2 regions of the Streptomyces sp. NPDC055254 genome follow, and region 1 is predicted to be linked to the other one. Evidence: predicted binding sites of a transcription regulator. Region 1 holds the regulator's gene; the other holds the start of a gene.

What was found. Region 1 encodes HrcA, which represses chaperone genes, less so after heat shock. Its sites were predicted from a motif close to TTNGCACTCNGNNNNNCNGAGTGCNAA; they were not measured.
Region 2: groL (chaperonin GroEL) is a predicted target of HrcA. The motif match lies at 1,840-1,866, and genes of this name have one in related genera.

The regions. Positions count from the first base shown of each region.
Region 1 is NZ_JBSGQV010000019.1:77,860-83,887, forward strand. Features, by position in the region: gene ACWFQ8_RS19685 (16S rRNA (uracil(1498)-N(3))-methyltransferase) at 1-183, opposite strand, end outside; gene ACWFQ8_RS19690 (nitronate monooxygenase) at 180-1,271, opposite strand; gene dnaJ (molecular chaperone DnaJ) at 1,416-2,552, opposite strand; gene hrcA (heat-inducible transcriptional repressor HrcA) at 2,553-3,569, opposite strand; gene ACWFQ8_RS19705 (MBL fold metallo-hydrolase) at 3,706-4,431, shown strand; gene ACWFQ8_RS19710 (DUF3097 domain-containing protein) at 4,460-5,263, shown strand; gene ACWFQ8_RS19715 (hypothetical protein) at 5,356-5,931, shown strand; gene hemW (radical SAM family heme chaperone HemW) at 5,978-6,028, opposite strand, start outside.
Region 2 is NZ_JBSGQV010000012.1:128,793-134,820, forward strand. Features, by position in the region: gene groL (chaperonin GroEL) at 88-1,710, opposite strand; gene ACWFQ8_RS15290 (cold-shock protein) at 2,063-2,269, opposite strand; gene ACWFQ8_RS15295 (MoaD/ThiS family protein) at 2,711-2,986, opposite strand; gene thrC (threonine synthase) at 3,022-4,326, opposite strand; SAM riboswitch class I at 4,344-4,498, opposite strand; gene ACWFQ8_RS15305 (glucosyl-3-phosphoglycerate synthase) at 4,683-5,633, shown strand; gene ACWFQ8_RS15310 (alpha,alpha-trehalose-phosphate synthase (UDP-forming)) at 5,729-6,028, shown strand, end outside.

The DNA.
Region 1 (6,028 bases):
CCGGTCCTTGCCCTCCGCCGCCTTGACGACCGCGTCGGCCCAGCCGCCCCGGCCGTCCGTCAGGACCACCGCCTCACCCGGGTTCAGCCGCTTCACGGACACCGCGTGCCGGCCCTCGGGGCCGTCCAGGACGAACTCCGGTCCCGCCGGGACCTCTTCGACCACGAACACGGGGGCGGTCATGACGCACTCCTCATCTGCATTGCTCTCAACGCGCTCTTCGCCTCGGCCAGTTCGGCTGCCAGTACTTCCACCAACTCACCGGCCGGCAACGTCCGCGCCAGCCGGTGCCCCTGCCCCGCCCACAGGGCCATGCCCTGCGGATCCCCGGCCGCCGCGGCCGCCTTGCGCAGGGCCGAGGTCAGGTGGTGGACCTGAGGGTAGGCGGCGGGGACGTAGGGACCGTGCTCGCGCACGAACCGGTTCACCAGTCCCCGCGCCGGCCGCCCGGAGAAGGCCCGGGTCAGCTCGGTCCGGACGAACAGCGGGTCCGTCAGCGCCTTCTTGTGCAGCGGGTCCGCACCCGACTCCGGGCACGCCAGGAAGGCGGTGCCGAGCTGCGCCGCCTCCGCGCCCGCCGCCAGCACCGCGGCGATCTGCGAGCCGCGCATCAGACCGCCCGCCGCGATGATCGGGAGCGACACGGATTCCCGCACCTGGGCCACCAGCGCGAGCAGCCCCACGGACGCCGTGCCGTCGGCCTGCGGGTCGTCGCGGTGGGTGCCCTGGTGACCGCCCGCCTCCACGCCCTGCACGCACAGGGCGTCGGCTCCCGCGTGCTGCGCGGTACGGGCCTCCTCGACGGAGGTCACGGTCACGGTGGTGCGGGTGCCCGCCTTCCGCAGCGCCGCCAGCGCCGCGGCCCCGGGACAGCCGAAGGTGAAGGAGACGACCGGGACCGGGTCTTCGAGCAGGATGGCGAGCTTCGCGTCGTAGCCGTCGTCGCAGGTGCTGTAGACGTCCTCGTCGGCGAGGGAGATCCCGTACCAGCTCGCCTCGCCGGCCAGCTGCCCCCGGTAGGCCTCCACCGCGGCCGGGTCGGCGCAGCCGGTCTGCGGCATGAAGAGGTTGACGCCGAACGGGCGCCGGGTCAGGGCGCGGACCTGCTTGATCTCCTGGTACATGCCGTCGGCGGTCTTGTACCCCCCGGCCAGGAACCCCAGCCCGCCCGCCTCGCACACGGCGGCGGCGAGCAGCGGGCTGGAGGCGCCGCCCGCCATGGGAGCCTGCACGATCGGGTAAGGGGTGAGACCGTTCGGCGAGGAGGACATGGACGCATCGTGCCACGTCCCGTGCGGGGGGCCGAATCATGGCATTCGCCTGGCATAGTCCGCTTCACCGAGCTCCGCCGGACATGCGCCGAGCCCGGCGCGGGGGCGTCCCCGGCCGGGCTCGTACGGTGTTCGGCTCGCCCGTCAGCGACCGTTGAAAGCGTCCTTCAAACGGCTGAACAGGCCCTGCTGGCCCGGCGCGAACTGGCCCGTGGGCCGCTCCTCGCCGCGCAGCTTCGCGAGCTGGCGCAGCAGGTCCTCCTGCTGCGGGTCGAGCTTGCTCGGGGTCGTGACCTCGACGTGGACCATCAGGTCGCCGCGCCCGCCGCCGCGCAGATGCGTGACGCCGCGCCCGTGCAGCGGGATCGACTGGCCGGACTGGGTGCCGGGCCGGATGTCGATCTCCTCCATGCCGTCCAGCGTCTCCAGCGGGCACTTGGTGCCGAGGGACGCCGCCGTCATCGGGATGGTGACCGTGCAGTGCAGGTCGTCCCCGCGCCGCTGGAACGTCGGGTGCGGCAGCTCGTGGATCTCCACGTACAGGTCGCCGGCGGGGCCGCCGCCGGGGCCGACCTCGCCCTCGCCCGCGAGCTGGATGCGGGTGCCGTTCTCGACGCCCGCCGGGATCTTGACCGTCAGGCTGCGGCGGGACCGGACCCGGCCGTCGCCCGCGCACTCGGGGCACGGGGTCGGGACGACGGTGCCGAAGCCCTGGCACTGCGGGCAGGGGCGGGAGGTCATGACCTGGCCCAGGAAGGACCGGGTGACCTGCGAGACCTCACCGCGGCCGCGGCACATGTCACATGTCTGCGCCGAGGTGCCGGGGGCGGCACCCTCGCCGGAGCAGGTGGTGCAGACGATCGCCGTGTCGACCTGGATGTCCTTGGTCGTCCCGAAGGCGGCTTCGTCCAGCTCCAGGTCCAGGCGGATCATCGCGTCCTGGCCGCGCCGGGTCCGCGAGCGCGGCCCGCGCTGCGAGGTCTGGCCGAAGAAGGCGTCCATGATGTCGGAGAAGTTGCCGAAGCCACCCGCTCCGAAGCCGCCCGCGCCGGCGCCGCCCGAGGAGGACAGCGGGTCGCCGCCGAGGTCGTAGACCTGCTTCTTCTGCGGGTCCGAGAGCACCTCGTACGCCGCGTTGATCTCCTTGAAACGCTCTTGCGTCTTGGGATCGGGGTTCACATCCGGGTGCAGCTCGCGCGCGAGCCGCCGGAATGCCTTCTTGATCTCGTCCTGCGATGCGTCGCGGCGCACGCCGAGAACGGCGTAGTAGTCCGTGGCCACTTACGACTCCGCCAGGATCTGTCCGACGTAACGTGCCACTGCGCGTACCGCTCCCATCGTTCCGGGGTAGTCCATGCGGGTCGGTCCGACCACGCCGAGTTTGGCGACTGCTTCGCCGCCCGAACCGTAACCGACCGAGACGACCGACGTGGAGTTCAGCCCCTCGTAGGCGTTCTCGTGCCCGATCCGTACGGCCATTCCCGACTCGTTGGCCTCGCCGAGCAGCTTGAGGAGCACGACCTGCTCCTCCAGCGCCTCCAGCACCGGCCTGATCGTCAGGGGAAAATCGTGTCCGAAGCGGGTGAGATTGGCGGTACCGCCGATCATCAGCCGTTCCTCGGCTTCCTCGACCAGGGTTTCGAGGAGGGTCGCGAGCACCGTGGAGACCGTGCCGCGGTCCTCGGCCTCGAAGGATTCGGGAAGGTCCTGGACGAGCGGCGGCACGTCGGTGAACCGACGGCCGACGACCCGGCTGTTGAGCCGGGCCCGCAGGTCCGCGAGCGAGGCCTCGCCGAATGGGCTCGGGCAGTCGATCAGCCGCTGCTCGACCCGCCCGGTGTCCGTGATCAGTACGAGCATCAGGCGCGCGGGAGCCAGCGGGAGCAGCTCCACGTGCCGGACGGTCGACCGGGTCAGGCTCGGGTACTGGACGACGGCGACCTGCCGGGTCAGCTGCGCGAGCAGCCGCACCGTACGGCCGACCACGTCGTCGAGGTCGACGGCGCCGTCGAGGAAGTTCTGGATCGCCCGGCGCTCCGGCGACGACAGTGGTTTGACCCCCGCCAGCTTGTCGACGAAGAGGCGGTAGCCCTTGTCGGTGGGGATCCGGCCGGCGCTGGTGTGGGGCTGGGCGATGTAGCCCTCCTCCTCCAGCACGGCCATGTCGTTGCGCACGGTGGCGGGCGAGACGCCGAGCCGGTGCCGCTCGGTGAGCGCCTTGGAGCCGACCGGCTCCTCCGTCCCGACGTAGTCCTGGACGATGGCGCGCAGCACTTCGAGTCTGCGTTCACTGAGCATCGCGCACACCTCCAGCTGTGGTCCGTTGCCTGCTCCGTTGGCACTCCGAGCGTTCGAGTGCCAGAGATCCCCCGCTCAGTGTACGGCCGGGTAGTAAGCCCCTGGCAAGGGAGGCCCGCCAGGGTAGCGTCGCCGTATGGACGTGCGTTGGGAAGAGGCGGGCTGGGAACGGCTGAGCGGACGGGCCGGTCGGCGCCGGCTGCCGGTGTGGGACTGCACCGTGGGGCTGGTGGTGGGGGACGATTCCGTCCTCCTGGTGGATCCGGGGTCGTCCCTCCGGGAGGGGGCGCTGCTGCGGGCCGAGGCGGAGCGGCTGACCGGGCGGCACGTGACTCATATCGCATTCACGCACGGACATTTCGACCACGTGCTGGGCGGAGCGGCGTTCGCGGGCGCCGAGGTGTACGGGGCGGTGGGGCTGGCGGGGGTGCTGGCCGGTGACCGCGAGGCGCTGCGGCGCTCGGCGGTGGAGCACGGGCTCCCGCAGGACGAGGCGGCGGAGGCCGTCGAACTGCTGGTGCTGCCCCGCCACCCGGTGTCGGGCGAGTGGACGCTGGAGCTGGGCGGGATCCAGGTGCTGCTGGCGAACGTGGGACCGGGGCACACCGGGCACGACCTGGCGGTCTTCGTGCCCGGCGGGCGGGAGGTGGTGTTCTGCGGGGACCTCGTGGAGGAGTCGGGCGAGCCGCAGGCCGGCCGGGACGCGATGCCGGCCCGGTGGCCCGCCGCCCTGGACCGGCTGCTGTCGCTCGGTGGCGACGACGCGCTGTACGTGCCGGGTCACGGAGCGGTGGTCGGCGCGGACTTCGTCCGTGCGCAACGCGCCACACTGGCGGCCCGTTTCGGCGTGTCGGAGGCGTGACCGGCGCCGCTCTCCTACTGTCGGCCGGATGCGCGAGTACTCCCCCGACCTGACCCCGCAGTGGAAGCGCCCCAAGGCCGTGCCGGAGGTGCCGGCGGAGCCCGACCTGGTGGTCGAGGTGGCGGGTACGGATTTCTGCGGCGCGGTGGTGGCCTGCGAGGCCGGCACGGTGACGCTGGAGGACCGGTTCGGCAAGCGGCGGGTCTTCCCGATGGATCCGTGCGGCTTCCTGCTGGAGGGCGCCGTGGTCACCCTGGTCCGCCCGCCCCGGGGGCCGGCGGCCGCGGCCCGTACCGCGTCCGGGTCCATCGCCGTCCCCGGCGCCCGGGCTCGGGTGGCCCGGGCCGGGCGGATCTATGTCGAGGGGCGGCACGACGCCGAGCTGGTCGAGCGGGTCTGGGGCGACGACCTGCGGATCGAAGGCGTGGTGGTGGAGTACCTGGAGGGCATCGACGAACTTCCCGCCGTCGTCGCGGAATTCGGCCCGGCCCCGGACGCCCGCCTGGGCGTCCTGGTGGACCACCTGGTGCCGGGGTCGAAGGAGTCCCGCATCGCGGCGGCGGTGACCTCCCCCGACGTCCTGATCGTGGGCCACCCGTACGTGGACGTCTGGCAGGCGGTGAAGCCGTCCGCGCTCGGCATCCCCGCGTGGCCGGCGGTCCCTCGCGGCCAGGACTGGAAGACGGGCATCTGCCGGGCCCTGGGCTGGCCGGAGAACACGGGGGCCGCCTGGCAGCACATCCTGTCGCGCGTGACCTCGTACAAGGACCTGGAACCGACCCTGCTGGGCGCGGTGGAACACCTCATCGACCACGTGACGGCGCCCTCGTAGGGCTAGGTCACGATCGCGGCGAAACCCCCTCCCTCGCCGGACGGATGTTCCTATGATGTGCCTCCTTTCGCGACTTCCAGGTGGGGGCACCGATGCACAGCACCGAGGGCGGCAGAACCGGCGACAGCAGAACGGGCGGCTCCAGCGGGACCGGCGGCTCCAGCGGGACCGGCGACGGCTCCAGGGGCCGCGGACGTCCGGGGGACCGGATCCGGCGGGCGCTGGTCGCCCTCCTGGTGGCGGGCGCCGCCGTCGCCTGCGGGCCGGCCGCGAGCGAGGGGCCCGCGGTGCCCGCGCCGCCGTCCCTCACGTCGGCGGCCCCGACGACGGCCTCCCCGACACCGACTCCGTCCCCGACACCGCCGCCCTCGCCGACTCCCACGCAGGTCCCGGCCCCGCCGGTCACCGCCCCCGCCGTCGACCAGAAGGCGCCCGCCGCCCCCACGACCCGGGCGGCGACCAAGCCCACCCCGCAACCCGCGACGAAGGCCCCGGCGCCGCCGTCCGAGCCCGTGGCCGCGGACTGCGAGATCGTCTCCAACGCGGGGAACTGCTACAACGCGGGCCAGTTCTGCCGCAAGGCCGACATCGGCCGCTCCACGCACGCCGGGAACGGCCGGATCATCCACTGCCGCCAGGACGGCGGCCAGGCGCGCTGGGGCTACTAGCGGGCGGGGCCGGGCCGTCGCGGGATGCCGGAGAAGACGGCCCGGCCTAGTCGACCAGGTCGCGCACGACGGCGTCGGCCAGGAGGCGGCCGCGCAG
Region 2 (6,028 bases), on a different contig from region 1:
CCCGAGGAACCCGCCGGAACGCCCGAGGGCGGCACCCCCGCGGGGGTGCCGCCCTCGTTCGAGAACAGCCGATCAGCCAGGGGCCGATCAGAAGTCCATGTCACCGCCCGGCATGCCGCCGCCCGCGGGGGCACCGGCCTTCTCGGGCTTGTCGGCGATGACGGCCTCGGTCGTCAGGAACAGCGCGGCGATCGACGCGGCGTTCTGCAGCGCGGAGCGCGTGACCTTCGCCGGGTCGATGATGCCCTCGGCGATCATGTCGACGTACTTGCCGGTCGCGGCGTTCAGGCCGTGACCGATCGGCAGGTTGCGCACCTTCTCGACGACGACGCCACCCTCAAGGCCACCGTTGACGGCGATCTGCTTGAGCGGGGCCTCCAGGGCCAGGCGCACGGCGTTGGCGCCGGTCGCCTCGTCGCCCGTGAGCTCCAGCTTCTCGAAGACCGCGGAGGCCTGCAGCAGGGCCACGCCACCACCGGCGACGATGCCCTCCTCGACGGCCGCCTTCGCGTTGCGAACGGCGTCCTCGATGCGGTGCTTGCGCTCCTTGAGCTCCACCTCGGTCGCGGCGCCGGCCTTGATGACGGCCACGCCGCCGGCCAGCTTCGCGAGGCGCTCCTGGAGCTTCTCGCGGTCGTAGTCCGAGTCGGAGTTCTCGATCTCGGCGCGGATCTGGTTCACGCGACCGGCGACCTGGTCGCTGTCACCGGCACCGTCGACGATGGTGGTCTCGTCCTTGGTGATGACGACCTTGCGGGCGCGGCCCAGGAGGTCGAGACCGGCGTTCTCCAGCTTGAGGCCGACCTCCTCGGAGATGACGGTGCCACCGGTGAGGATGGCGATGTCGCCGAGCATGGCCTTGCGGCGGTCACCGAAGCCCGGGGCCTTGACGGCGACGGACTTGAAGGTGCCGCGGATCTTGTTGACGACCAGGGTCGACAGGGCCTCGCCCTCGACGTCCTCGGCGATGATCAGCAGCGGCTTGCCGGACTGCATGACCTTCTCCAGGAGCGGCAGCAGGTCCTTGACCGAGCCGATCTTGGAGTTGACGATCAGGATGTACGGGTCGTCGAGGGACGACTCCATGCGCTCCATGTCGGTGGCGAAGTACGCCGAGATGTAGCCCTTGTCGAAGCGCATGCCCTCGGTGAGCTCAAGCTCCAGACCGAAGGTCTGCGACTCCTCGACGGTGATGACGCCTTCCTTGCCGACCTTGTCCATGGCCTCGGCGATGAGCTCGCCGATCTGGGTGTCGGCGGCGGAGATGGAGGCCGTGGAAGCGATCTGCTCCTTGGTCTCGACATCCTTGGCCTGGGCGAGCAGGGCGGCGGAGACGGCCTCGACGGCCTTCTCGATACCACGCTTGAGGGCCATCGGGTTGGCGCCGGCGGCTACGTTGCGCAGGCCCTCGCGGACGAGCGCCTGAGCCAGCACCGTGGCGGTGGTCGTACCGTCGCCGGCGACGTCGTCCGTCTTCTTGGCGACTTCCTTGACCAGCTCGGCGCCGATCTTCTCGTACGGGTCCTCGAGCTCGATCTCCTTGGCGATGGAGACACCATCGTTGGTGATCGTGGGGGCGCCCCACTTCTTCTCAAGGACGACGTTGCGACCCTTGGGGCCAAGGGTGACCTTGACGGCGTCGGCGAGCTGGTTCATCCCACGCTCGAGACCGCGCCGGGCCTCCTCGTCGAACGCAATGATCTTGGCCATCTGAAGTGGTCCTCCCGGACAGGGGTGGATTGCTCCGGACCGCGCCCGCGCCCGCGACGGACGGCCTGAGTGCCCGGCGGTTCCTTCCCGCCGGACCCTGCGGGCCTCACCGGCCCGGTCCTCGTTTTGGTAGCACTCTCGACAGGAGAGTGCTAACGCCAATGATTAGCACTCGACCCCTCCGAGTGCAAGCGGCTTCGGGCAATGGCCGGGTGAACGTCGGCCCCCGCACGGGCCCAGAACGGGCCGCACACGGCCCCCCGCACGGGCCGCGACGCGCGAGGGGCCCACATCCCGTGTCCGGGATGTGGGCCCCTCGTCGTGCACGCGTGGGCGGTCGATCGCGCCAGGACTAGCCGAGTGCGAGCTTGACCATGTCCGCCTGCGGACCCTTCTGGCCCTGCGAGATCTCGAACTCGACCCGCTGACCCTCTTCAAGGGTGCGGTACCCGTCCATCTGGATGGCGCTGTAGTGGACGAACACATCCGCACCACCGTCGACCGCGATGAAGCCGTAGCCCTTCTCCGCGTTGAACCACTTGACGGTGCCCTGAGCCATGCCTAACTCCCCTATTACTGGCCCTTGCGCAGGAACGCACTTCGCGATCCCGGGTCAGAACTTGCGTCGGAACGCGTCGACCGAGGCTGAATGTATCTGCGCGGGTGCTGTCTGCAACAGGTCAATCCGACGAGAATTCAGGACACCCGGATACATTGAAATAGAGTGAAAATTTGGCATCTTCCTGGGCAACTCGGGCTCGACATATCTCGCCAAAGCCCCATACCGCACTCGCACATTGACCCGATGTCGACCCTCACGCGACCCGTACATATGCGGCGGGCAAGTCCAGCGGAGGGGACTTCCCCAACTCTACCGCGCCCAACCAAACAGAATTACCCCCTCCACTTGTTGACGGAGGGGGTAATAAAGGATTCGCGTGGCGTCCGGGACACCGGCCTCAGGGGCCGGACCCGTCCGGTCCCGTCCGGACGGGACCGGTCAGCCGCCCGCGACGGCGGGGATGATCGAGACGCCGGCGCCGTCCGGCGTCTTCGCCTCCAGCCCGCCCTCGAAGCGCACGTCGTCGTCGTTGACGTAGACGTTCACGAAGCGGCGCAGCTTGCCCTGGTCGTCCAGGACGCGCGCGGCGATGCCCGGGTGGCTCTGCTCCAGGGACTGGATGACCTCCGCCAGCGTGGCGCCCTCGGCGGGGACCTCGGCCCGGCCGCCGGTGTAGGTGCGCAGGATGGTGGGGATGCGGACGTTGACGCTCATGGTGCTACTGCCTTTCCGGTGTGCGGGAGTGGTCGTCAGGCCAGGCCGGCGGCGCGGAAGGCGTCCAGGCTCGGGCGGATGGTGGCGCTCTGCCCGCTGTCGGCGGCCACCGCCTCCAGGGTCTTGAGGCCGTCGCCGGTGTTCAGGACGACCGTCGTCAGCGTCGGGTCGAGCTGCCCGTTCTCGATGAGCTTCTTCGTCACGCCGACGGTCACGCCACCCGCGGTCTCGGCGAAGATGCCCTCGGTCTGGGCGAGGATCTTGATGGCCTCGACGACCTGCTCGTCGTTGACGTCCTCGACGAAGCCACCGGTCCGGCGCGCGATGTCCAGCACGTACGGGCCGTCCGCCGGGTTGCCGATGGCCAGCGACTTGGCGATGGTGTTCGGCTTCTGCGGGCGGACCACGTCGTGACCGGCCTTGAAGGCGGTCGATACCGGGGAGCAGCCCTCGGCCTGGGCACCGAAGATCTTGTACGGCTTGTCCTCGACGAGGCCGAGCTTGATCAGCTCCTGCAGACCCTTGTCGATCTTCGTCAGCTGCGAGCCGGACGCGATCGGGATGACGATCTGGTCGGGCAGCTGCCAGCCGAGCTGCTCGCAGATCTCGTACGCCAGGGTCTTGGAGCCCTCGCCGTAGTAGGGGCGCAGGTTGACGTTGACGAAGCCCCAGCCCTCGCCCAGCGGGTCGCCGATGAGCTCGGAGCAGAAGCGGTTGACGTCGTCGTAGTTGCCCTCGATACCGACCAGGTCGCCGCCGTACACACCGGCCATGACGACCTTGCCCTGCTCCAGGTCGTGCGGGATGAACACGCAGGACCGGAAGCCGGCGCGGGCGGCGGCCGCGCCGACGGCGCCGGCCAGGTTGCCCGTGGAGGAGCAGGACAGGGTGGTGAAGCCGAAGGCGCGGGCGGCCTCGACGGCGATGGCCACGACGCGGTCCTTGAAGGAGTGCGTCGGGTTGCCGGAGTCGTCCTTGACGTAGAGCTTGCCGGTGACGCCGAGCTCCTTGGCCAGGTTGGCCGCGTCCACCAGCTTGGTGAAGCCGGGGTTCAGGCTCGGCTTGGAGGCCACGTCCGCGGGGACGGGCAGCAGCGGCGCGTAACGCCAGATGTTGTTGGGTCCGGCCTCGATCGCCGCGCGCAGCGCCTCGGCGTCTTCGGGTGAACCAGTACCGGTCGGGAACTCGTAGGCGACTTCCAGCGGTCCGAAGCACTCGGCGCACGCGAAGACGGGACCGAGCGCGAAACGGGTACCGCATTCGCGACAGGAAAGGCCGGTGGCGGGTCCGAGGTCGACAGAAACCAGGTCGGCAGAGGTGGCGACAGTCTGTGCAGCCATGATGGCGAGGCCCTTTCTCCTCATCTTCCCCATGGCGCACTTCGCCATGAGACGGAATTGGCACCTTCCCTAGCCGGGGACCTCGCTGGCGTGCGTGACGCAATCGCGAGAACCGACTGGAGGGTTGCCGGGGCTTCAACGGGCCGTGTCCCTCTGCCCCTCTGGATGAGCGGTATGGCACCGGGCTGCGCGCTCTGTGGCGCTCCCGGGCGTTTGTGCGCGAGGACCCCCGACATGCGGCGGTGCTTCGCGTTGTTCAAGACTGTAACCGAAGGTCCGGGTGGTTGAGACAGCCGTCCGAACCGCGAGATGGATCATATTTCACCCCAAAGGGATCGACGCAGGGAGTGCTGAGAGTGCTGGAAGAGGTGGAGCGCTGGCTGGCCGACCGCTCCTGGTCCGCCGCCGACCGACCGCTCGACCAGCTGCTCGACCGGAAACGGGCGGCCGGCACGACGGTCAGCGTGGTGCTGCCCGCGCTCGACGAGGAGGCGACGGTCGGCGCCATCGTCGAGGTCATCCGGCGCGATCTGATCGAGGGCCTGCCGGTGCCGCTGGTGGACGAGCTGGTCGTGATCGACTCGGGCTCCGAGGACCGCACGGCGGAGGTCGCGGCGAAGGCCGGCGCCCGGGTCGTGCACCGCGACGCGCTCCTCCCGAGGATCCCCCCACTGCCCGGCAAGGGCGAGGTGCTGTGGCGCTCGCTGCTGGCCACCACCGGGGACGTGGTCTGCTTCGTCGACGCCGATCTGCGGGACTTCTCGGCCTCGTTCGTCTCCGGGATCGTGGGACCGCTGCTGACCGACCCCGGTGTGCAGTTCGTCAAGGCGATGTACGACCGCCCGCTGGGCGACGCCCCGGGCCAGGGCGGCCGGGTGACCGAGCTGGTGGCCCGCCCGCTGCTGAACCTGCACTGGCCGCGGCTGGCCGGCTTCGTGCAGCCGCTGGGCGGCGAGTACGCGGTGCGGCGCTCGCTGCTGGAGCGGCTGCCGTTCCCCGTCGGGTACGGGGTCGAGCTCGGCCTGCTGGTGGACGCGCTGCACACGGTCGGGCTGGACGCGCTGGCCCAGGTGGACGTGGGCGTACGGGTCCACCGCCATCAGGACGGGCAGGCGCTGGGCCGGATGGCCGCCGCGATCTACCGCACGGCGCAGTTGCGGCTCTCGCGCGGGCACCTCGTACGGCCGGAGCTGACGCAGTTCGAGCGGGGACCGGACGGGTTCGTTGCGCGGACGTACGCGGTGGACACAGAGGAGCGGCCGCCGATGCGGGAGATCCCGGAGTACGCCGTGCGCCGCGTGGCCTGAACCGGCTCCCTCGGCGCCCGGCGCGAGCCGGTCCGGGCCCCCGGCCGGCTCCGTCCACACGTTTGAGCGAGGGCGGTCGGGGCTAGGTTGGCGGCATGGCTTCTCAGGTACTCGTCGCAGCCAACCGCGGCCCGCTCTCCTACGCCCTCGCCCCCGACGGCACGCTCACCGCCCGGCGCGGCGGGGGCGGGCTCGTCTCGGGGCTCTCCGCCGCGCTCGCGGAGCAACCAGGCGCCCTGTGGATCTGCGCGGCCCTGTCGGAGGCGGACCGGGAGGCGGTTCGGCGGGGCGTCGCGGAGCCGGGTGTCCGGATGCTGGACATCGATCCCACGGTGTACGACGACGCCTACAACGGCATCGCGAACTCGGTGCTCTGGTTCACCCACCACCACCTG